Regions from separate parts of the Bradyrhizobium sp. WSM4872 genome, predicted to be linked through region 2. Evidence: riboswitches for the same ligand, from Rfam matches in the RefSeq annotation. Region 2 holds a riboswitch; the other holds the start of a gene.

Region 1 (4,649 bases), on a different contig from region 2:
GGTGCCAATTGGCCGCAGCTGATGGGGATGACAAAATTCCCGTTCATGAAATTGAAAGTGGATCGTCAGTTCGTCGGCGGCTGCGCGAATGGGCCCCTCAAGCGAACGGTGTGCCGCCATATCGTCGATCTAGCCAAAGAGTACAATGTGCGCACCGTCGCCGAAGGTGTGGAGAGCCAGGCTGACCTAATCGCTGTGGCCGAACTCGGCTTCGACCTTGCGCAGGGCCATCTGTTCGGAAAAGCCATGCCACTGAAGCAATTTGCACAGTCATCTTTCAACCCTGCTCCAGCTCGTCTAAAATAGTTGCGAGTGGCTGAGTGCGGCCAAGCGACGCTCATGAGCACCGCCATGCCTACTCGGCACCAGGCATGAGGCTGAGTGCAATTCGGTCTGCAGGGCCAGTGTCGGTCGTCCCGCCGCCACTTCATTTCCCTCCGAAGCTTGTTATACCACAAGCCCGTTTTGGCAAGCCTCCAGCGAGTCCTCCGCGCAGCTAGCGTTGCAGCCATGAGCGAGGCTTGCACAAACCTCCAGTCGGGGTGTGTGACCGGAGGTTTGCCGAGATCCAACGTAGACCTGCGTCCGTTGGCGGTTTTTTGTCGCCGCCGGTTGAGGAAGCGTCAGCCTCGCTTGCCCCCGCGCTGACGTGCCAAACAAACCGACGGACGCTTCCAGCGTCAAGTCGCGACTGACTCTCGCAAGAGGGCCCGAGGGCTCGTAGCCTGAAATTGAAGCGAGCTGTTGCTGTCGCAGATGCAACATGGTCTCAGACCCGGGACAGCCGAATTGGGCAAATTGCCCAACATTGAGCGCGTCTGCGTTTGGCACGGCATTTGAAAGGGATCGCCCATGGCATCGCTCGCCTAAGGAGTCGGAAGGCATGGCTTACAAGATCGTCGCTTCGCAATGCACCGTTTGTGGCGCATGTGAGTTCGAGTGTCCCAACGCGGCGATCAGTCTGAAGCGCGACATTTACGTTATCGATGCCAAAAAATGTACGGAGTGCGAGGGCCATTGCGACACGCCGCAATGCGCGGTGGTCTGTCCGGTCCCTGACACCTGTGTCCCGTCCAAGACAGGATAGGCAGCCCGCGACCAAAAGGCCTCATCGCTCGATTTCGCGAACGAAGTTGTAGATGTGGGACCTTGAGGAGACCACGACCGCATGGGGCGCATCGAGGTCGATTAACATCGTTATGAGCTTAAGACGCTGAGCGACTCCGAGGAACCCCTCAAAGGGCTCTGTCGGAGGACACCGTCGAAATTGTCACGAACAAGGACAAGGCCCTCGATGCTCAGTGGCCGCGTTAAGGCCTATCATCGCTGGCCGCGAGTCGAGGCGAGGCAGACCGGCGTCGAGCGGCCACGGACGCATCGAAGCCGGCGCAAAAGTCGCTCAGCACGTGAACACCTATTGCACCGAGAAGATCATCTTGGCCAACCTCACGGAGGCGGACGACCTCGTGCCTGGTCGGGCCGCCGAACACCAAGGAGCCGACCTGATCATCCGTGCGGTCCTGGAGCAATCCGGCTTTCGAAATGTCTAGGGAGCCTCGTGGGCTGTGACCAAACGGATGCCGGCCGAGATGATCGCACCTTCCTGACGCGCTGGTTCGAAAAGCTGCTGACGGAAAAGGTCGCCTCCTCGCGATCACACAGATACCGAAAGCGGCCCGGGTTCGTTCCGGTCGTGGAGCTCAACCCTTACGCGAGCAAGGAGCGAATGCATTCACAGCGGAGCCTCGACAGATCCGGGCGTGTTCACCAGGCCGCGAGCAAGACCGTCGTGCCCGCCTAGTGCGCTCGTAATCGCTTGGGCAATATCGCAGCGAGAATCGGTAGGTTGACGCATCGATCCTCGTGCGCATAATTCAAGCCGTCGCGGTCTCCGGATTTCGTTTGATCTGGAGCTAAGAGGGAAGCCGGTGCAATGCCGGCGCTGCCCCCGCAACTGTAAGCGGCGAGCCGCTGTCCAACGAAGTCACTGAAGCCATGCGGCTTCGGGAAGGCCGGACAGCAGCGACGACCCGTGAGCCAGGAGACCTGCCTCGACAAGATATCGTCCACGGGCGGGGCGTCCCGGTGTGCGCCAAGCAGTTGTCGCTCACGCGATGTTCGCTGTCTGCGTCCGCCATGGCCTTTGCCCCAACATGGGGTCTAAGCTATGTCAATCCTTTCGCTTCCCGTTGCCACACTGGGGACGTCACGCATCGGCCCACGACGCGAACTCAAATTCGCGCTCGAGAGCTACTGGGCGGGAAAATCCAGCGAAGCCGAGCTCCTCGAGGCGGGGAGTGGACTTCGTGCCGCTAATTGGGCACGGCAGAAATCCCGCGGTGCGACCGTCATTCCTTCGAATGACTTCTCGCTCTACGACCATGTGCTCGATACCAGCCTAATGGTCGGCGCCATTCCCGACGTTTACGGCTGGAACGAAGGTCCTGTGTCGCTCAAAACCTACTTCACCATGGCGCGTGGCGCTCAAGACGGTGGTCACGCTCAGCATGGGCCCGGCGTAGCCGCACAGGAGATGACGAAGTGGTTCGATACGAACTACCACTACATGGTGCCGGAATTTCACCAGGATCAGATCTTTAAGTATGCCTCTCGGAAGCCGATCGAGGAATATGAGGAGGCAAGAAGCCTCGGCTATCAGACGCGGCCCGTCCTAGTGGGCCCAGTCACTTTCCTGAAGCTCGGCAAAAGCGTAAATCCCGCCTTCAATCCGCTGTCGCTGCTTGATCGACTCCTCCCCGTCTATGTCGATGTTCTCCGCGAACTAGCCTCGCGCGGCGCTGAATGGGTTCAGCTCGACGAGCCATGCCTAGTGATGGACGTCGACGAAGCATCTCGGGCCGCTGTCCGCCGGGCCTATGCTCATTTCGCTAAGGCCGTGCCGACCCTTAAAATCATGCTGGCCACATACTTCGGGGGTGTCGGCGACAATCTTGAAACAGTATTGGCCTTGCCCGTTGCCGGGGTTCATGTCGACCTGGTTCGTGCACCTGACCAGTTGGACGCGATTGTCGCCAGAGCAGGTAGAGATCTCGTGGTCTCGCTCGGTGTCGTTGATGGTCGCAACGTGTGGCGCTCTAATCTGCCGGCGCTACTCGACCAACTTGCTCCTATGGTCAAAAAACTGGGCAGGGACCGTGTTCAGATTGCCCCCTCCTGCTCGCTGCTACATGTTCCGACCGACATTGAACTAGAGATCGATCTCGATCCCAATCTGAAGACGTGGTTGGCGTTCTCAGTGCAGAAGATCAAGGAACTTTCGATATTGGGCAAAGCGCTGGCTGGCTATGCTGCCGACGTGGCCGATGAACTCACGCTCTCAGAGGATGCATCCGTCACCCGCGAAACATCGCCGAAGATCCACAGTGCGAACGTCGCCGGACGAATGGCCGCGATCGACGATAGCATGCGTCGCCGTCGCAGTGCGTTCACCCAGCGCGCCGACGTCCAACGCGTCGCCTTCGCATTGCCGATGTTTCCAACCACAACCATCGGATCCTTCCCGCAAACGGCGGACGTCCGCAATGCGCGTGCAGCTCATGCGCGGGGAGCGCTGAATGACACGCAGTACGAGCAGCTTCTGAAAGCGGAGACAGCCCATACCGTGCATTGGCAGGAAGATATCGGCCTGGACGTGCTCGTACACGGTGAGTTCGAGCGCAATGACATGGTTCAATACTTTGGCGAGCAGCTGTTGGGTTTCGCATTCACCAAGCACGGCTGGGTTCAGTCTTATGGCTCGCGGTGCGTTCGCCCTCCTATCCTGTTTGGAGATGTCTCCCGCCCGAAGCCCATGACCGTTAAATGGTGGCGACATGCGCAGTCTCTGACCAAAAAACCCGTCAAGGCTATGCTGACCGGACCGGTGACGATCCTGAACTGGTCGTTTGTCCGTGACGACATCCCGCGGAGCGAGACATGCCGACAGATCGCTCTCGCGATCCGAGACGAGGTCATCGACCTTGAGGCGGCTGGAGCGACCATGATCCAGATCGACGAGGCTGCGTTGCGGGAGGGATTGCCGCTGCGCAAATCGCAGTGGAAGGACTATCTCGATTGGGCAGTGGACAGTTTCCGCGTTTGCTCCTCCGCTGTCGCTGACGGAACTCAGATCCATACGCACATGTGCTATTCCGAGTTCAACGAAATCATCGATGCGATCGCAGCAATGGATGCCGACGTCATTTCAATCGAGGCGTCGCGCTCCAAAATGGAATTGCTCGACGCTTTCAAGAGCTACAAATATCCTAATGAAATCGGGCCAGGCGTCTATGACATTCATTCACCGCGCATTCCCGCAGCAGCCGAGATCAAGCAGCTGATTGTGTTGGCGCGGCAGCGAGTTTCCGATCGGCAGCTCTGGATCAATCCCGACTGCGGACTGAAAACTCGAAGATGGGAGGAGGTGCGTCCCGCGCTCGTCAATATGGTGGCCGCCGCACGTGAGTTGCGGGCCGAGGCATGATCGTACGGAGCGTGTCGCCAACGTATCTGTGAATAAGATGAACGCGCTTTGGGAGCTCGCGATATCCTTGCGAGCTTCCAAAGTTTCCAGCGCCTGCGAATGCCGGTTTGCCCCGGCGGAGGCGATCGCATACAGTGGCGACAAGCTCGAATCCGGCGGACGACCG
Region 2 (4,649 bases):
GCGCCGAGCCGCGCTTTCCGGAGGTGTCGTGATGGCGGCAGGGCTCGTCATCTCCGCGCCGGCCTCCGGTGTCGGCAAAACCACGCTGACGCTGGCCCTTGCCCGCGCCTGGCGCAACAGCGGATTGCGGGTGCAGTGCTTCAAGAGCGGCCCCGATTACATCGATCCCGCGTTTCATGCAGCCGCGACCGGACGCGCCTCGGTCAACGTCGACAGCTGGGCGATGGATCGCGGGACGATCTCGCATCTCGTCAGTCGCGGCATTGACGCAGATGTCGTGCTGACCGAAGGCTCGATGGGCCTGTTCGACGGCGTCGCCCCGCGTGGCGTCTGCGGCACCGGGGCGACCGCCGACATCGCGGAGATGCTGGAGTGGCCGGTGCTGCTGGTGATCGATCCCTCGGGACAGGCGCAAACGGCGGCGGCGATCGCCGCTGGCCTTCGTGACTACCGTCCCGGTGTGCGCCTTGCAGGCGTCGTGCTCAATCGCGTTGCCAGCCCGCGCCACGAAGCCCTCGTGCGACGTGCGCTGCTGGACGCCGGCATCACCGTGTTTGGCGCGCTGCCGCGCCATGCCGAGATCAGTCTGCCGAAGCGGCATCTCGGGCTGGTCCAGGCTGAGGAGCAGGCGGAAATCGGCAAGCTGATCGACGAGGCCGCGCGCTTCGTCGCCGAGCATGTCGATCTCGACGCAGTGCTGCGTTCGGCTGCCACCTGGTCGCCGCAACCTGCCGCAAGCGGCGTCAACGTGACGCCGCCCGGCCAGCGCATTGCGCTCGCCCGTGACGCTGCATTCTCCTTCGTCTATCCGCATATGCTGGAAGCGTGGCGCGCGGCGGGCGCAGAGATCTCGACATTCTCGCCGCTGGCTGACGAAGGCCCCGATGCGGGCGCGGATGTGTGCTGGCTGCCTGGCGGCTATCCCGAGCTGCACGCCGGCAAGATCGCGGCCAATGCGCGCTTCCGCAGCGGATTGCGCGCCTTCGCCGAAACGCGCCCGGTGCACGGTGAGTGCGGAGGCTATATGGTGCTGGGCACCGCTTTGACCGACGCCGAGGGCATCAGCCACGAGATGACCGGGCTGCTCGGCCTGGAGACGAGCTTTGCCAAACGCCGCATGCATCTGGGCTATCGTCTGGCCGAGCTTGCCACGCCGATGCCGGGTCATCAGGCCGGCGCACGCCTGCGTGGCCACGAATTCCACTATTCGACGATCCTGGCGCAACCCGACACGCCGCTGGCGGTCGTGCACGACGCGACAGGCGCGGTCATCGCCGAGACCGGCTCGCGGCGGGGACAAGCCACCGGCACGTTCTTCCATCTGATCGCGGAGGATCGGTGAGCGGTTTTGTTTCCTTCGTCTCCGCCGGCCCCGGCGATCCCGAGCTCCTCACGCTCAAGGGTGCCGCGCGCCTGCGCGAGGCCGACGTCGTGCTCTATGACGATCTTGCTTCAGGCGCGATCCTCGATCTGGCCCGGCCCGGTGCCAATCTCGTCGCGGTGGGAAAGCGGGCGGGACGCCCCTCGACCAAGCAGCACCATGTCAACCGGCTGCTGGTCGACTATGCCGTGACAGGCGCGCGCGTGGTGCGATTGAAGTCGGGCGATGCCGGCATCTTCGGCCGACTCGAGGAGGAGCTCGAGACGCTGCGGGAAGCGGGCATCCGCTACGAGATCATTCCCGGTGTCACCACGGCCTGCGTCGCTGCGGCTCAGGCGGGGATTCCCCTGACCCGGCGCCATACCTCGCGCCGGGTGCAGTTCATTACCGGCGCGGACGTCACCGGCGAGCTGCCGCCAGACCTCAATTGGGCGGCGCTGGCCGATCCGGAGGCGACGACCGTAGTCTATATGGGCCGCCGGACGTTTCCGGCGCTTGTCGCGAAATTGATCGAGCATGGCCTCGCCCCAACCACGCCGGCGTTGTTTGCCGAATCGCTCGGCCGTCCCGATGAGCGGCTGGTCCGCACCACCATTTCTGAACTTGCCGAGCAGCTTGCGCGGGGCGGGGCGGCCTCCACGGCGGCCGTCATCCTGTTCGGCGCGCTGGCCGGGGATTATCCGTCATGACGCTCTCGGCAGCCCTTCGCCCCTTGACGCCCGGCTGGCGAAAGGGGCACACAGGAGACGCATGGTGCTCGACGCGGCGCAAAGCGCCGGAGCATAATCGGGAATGGGGATGGGCGGACCCAGTTGCGGCGCCCAAAACCCCAGCCGCCCCCGCGACTGTAAGCGGTGAGGGACTTCGATCAGCCACTGGGCCGCAAGGCGCGGGAAGGCCGGAGACTCCCAGTGAACCGCGAGCCAGGAGACCGGCCGTGCACGTTTTGAGGCCAAGGCCGTCGGGTGTGACGGCAAGAAGGATCTGAGCCATGCATATCGAACCCGGACTAGTCTCGGACGCCAAGCTCGTGCTGAGTTACGCAACCGGCATCGCCGTGGGCGGTGTTGCCTTGAAGCTCGCGGTCGAGACCGTGCGCGAGCAGGGCATCATTTCGTTCGCGGCGCGCACGCTCGCCGCCACGGGACTCGTGTTTATCTTCTTTGAGATCCTGCCGCACTTCCCGGTCGGCGTCTCCGAAGTGCACTTCATCCTCGGCTCGACCTTGTTCCTGCTGTTTGGAGCTGCGCCTGCGGCCTTCGGCCTCGCGTTCGGCCTGCTGTTCCAGGGCATCTTCTTCGAGCCGCCCGACTTGCCGCAATATGGCATGAACGTCACCACGCTGCTGGTGCCGCTGTTCGGGATCCAGGCGATCGCCACGGGAATTATTTCGCGCAACACGGCCTATGTCGATCTGAAGTACCGCCAGGCGCTGGCGCTTTCGACGACCTATCAGGCGGGTGTCATCGCCTGGGTGGCGTTCTGGGCGATTTATGGATCGGGCTTCGGCGCGACTAACCTCGCCAACATCGCCACCTTCGCGGCGTCCTATGCGCTCGTCATCGTGATCGAGCCGCTCGCCGATCTTGGCGTGCTGGCGCTGGCGAAGTCGCTGCGCGGCGTCACCGCAGCCGGCCTCGTCACTCCGCGTTTGCACAACGCGGCCTAGAGACACGCGAATGGGCGGCCGTTATGGCCGCCCTTCGCAGCTACGATGCTCACGCTCTCCCTGATAGGCATCGGTTGCGGCGATCCCGAGCAGCTCACGCGTGCCGCGATTACCGCCATCAACGCGGCCGATCTCGTCCTGATCCCGCGCAAGGGGACTGCCAAATCCGACCTCGCCGATCTCAGGCAGGCGATCTGCGCGGATGTGCTCACCAGCGACACGACCCATATTGCCGAGTTCGATCTGCCCGTCCGCGACGCCGCTGAAGCGGACTATCGCAAGGGCGTGGACGATTGGCACGATGCCGTCGCCGCTGCCTGGTCGCAGACGATCGCAGATCATCTCGAAGGCGAGGGCAAGGTCGCGCTGCTGATCTGGGGCGATCCCTCGCTTTACGACTCCTCGCTGCGCATTGCGCGGCGGCTCAATCCGTTGCCCGAGATCGAGGTCGTGCCCGGCATCACCTCGATCCAGGCGCTGTGCGCGGCGCATGCGCTGCCGCTCAACGACATCGGCGAGCCGTTTCTGGTCACGACGGGACGCCGCTTTCGCGATGGCGGCTGGCCGGCGGGTGTCCACACCGTGGTGGTGATGCTCGACGGCGGCACGGCGTTCCAGTCGCTCGATCCGGAAGGCCTGCACATCTGGTGGGGCGCCTATCTCGGCATGCCCGATCAGATTATCATGTCCGGCGCGCTGGCCGAGATCGGTGCGCGGATCGTCGCCGTCCGGCAAGAGGCGCGCGAGCGGCACGGCTGGATCATGGACAGTTACATCCTCAAGCGCAGGCCGTGAGGCAAGCGAGGCAGCATGCTCCCCGAATGGCTCTCCCAACGATGCCCCGATATCTCCGCAGTGCATCGCGAGGCGGCGGTGGCGCGGCAGGCGCAACTGACCAAACCGGCCGGCGCGCTCGGCCGGCTCGAGCAGCTCGCGATCGAGCTTGCAGGCCTGCAAGCGACCGAGCAACCGCGCGCGGCGCGGGTGCCGATCATCATCTTCGCCGGCGATCACGGCGTCGTCGCGCAGGGCGTCTCGGCCTATCCGAAAGAAGTGACCATCGCGATGCTGGCGAATTTCGCCTCCGGCGGTGCCGCGATCTCGGTGCTCGCGCGTGAGCTAGGCTCCAGCCTTCAGGTTATCGACGCCGGCACGCTGGCGCAGGAGGAGATGGCTGGAATCGTGACCGACAAGCCGCGCAACGGCACGCGCGATTTCAGCGTCGAAGCTGCGCTCACCCCCACGGAGCTGGCATTTGCGTTCGAAGCCGGCCGACGTGCAGTGACCCGCGCGCAGGCCGGCCAGCCCGATCTTTTGATCTTCGGCGAAATGGGCATCGGCAACACCACGACTTCGGCGGCGATCGCGGCCGGCTTGCTCGGCGTGAGCGCGGAGGAGATCGCGGGCAGCGGCACCGGCATCGACGCGGCTGGCCGTGCGCACAAGGCGCGGGTGATCGACGCTGCGATCGCGCGCCATGGCATTGCAGGCGCTTCGCCCGAAAAGATCCTGTGCGCCGTCGGCGGTCTCGAGATCGCGGCTATCTGCGGTGCTATTATCGCGGCTGCACAGCGCCGCATCCCCGTGTTGATCGACGGC

Evidence for each region. Region 2 has a riboswitch for cobalamin ahead of AC0L3C_RS09200 (energy-coupling factor ABC transporter permease). Riboswitches for the same ligand answer to the same signal wherever they lie in the genome.
Region 1: it holds a riboswitch for cobalamin, as region 2 does, so the genes downstream of both, metE (5-methyltetrahydropteroyltriglutamate--homocysteine S-methyltransferase) here and AC0L3C_RS09200 (energy-coupling factor ABC transporter permease) in region 2, are expected to answer to the same signal.

The regions. Positions count from the first base shown of each region.
Region 1 covers NZ_JBVVPT010000014.1:85,360-90,008, forward strand. Annotated here, with positions in the region: gene AC0L3C_RS20015 (EAL domain-containing response regulator) at 1-306, shown strand, start outside; gene AC0L3C_RS20020 (4Fe-4S binding protein) at 884-1,087, shown strand; cobalamin riboswitch at 1,869-2,068, shown strand; gene metE (5-methyltetrahydropteroyltriglutamate--homocysteine S-methyltransferase) at 2,168-4,483, shown strand.
Region 2 covers NZ_JBVVPT010000005.1:35,141-39,789, forward strand. Annotated here, with positions in the region: gene cobM (precorrin-4 C(11)-methyltransferase) at 1-32, shown strand, start outside; gene AC0L3C_RS09190 (cobyrinate a,c-diamide synthase) at 32-1,342, shown strand; gene cobA (uroporphyrinogen-III C-methyltransferase) at 1,339-2,070, shown strand; cobalamin riboswitch at 2,116-2,335, shown strand; gene AC0L3C_RS09200 (energy-coupling factor ABC transporter permease) at 2,373-3,050, shown strand; gene cobF (precorrin-6A synthase (deacetylating)) at 3,096-3,845, shown strand; gene cobT (nicotinate-nucleotide--dimethylbenzimidazole phosphoribosyltransferase) at 3,861-4,649, shown strand, end outside.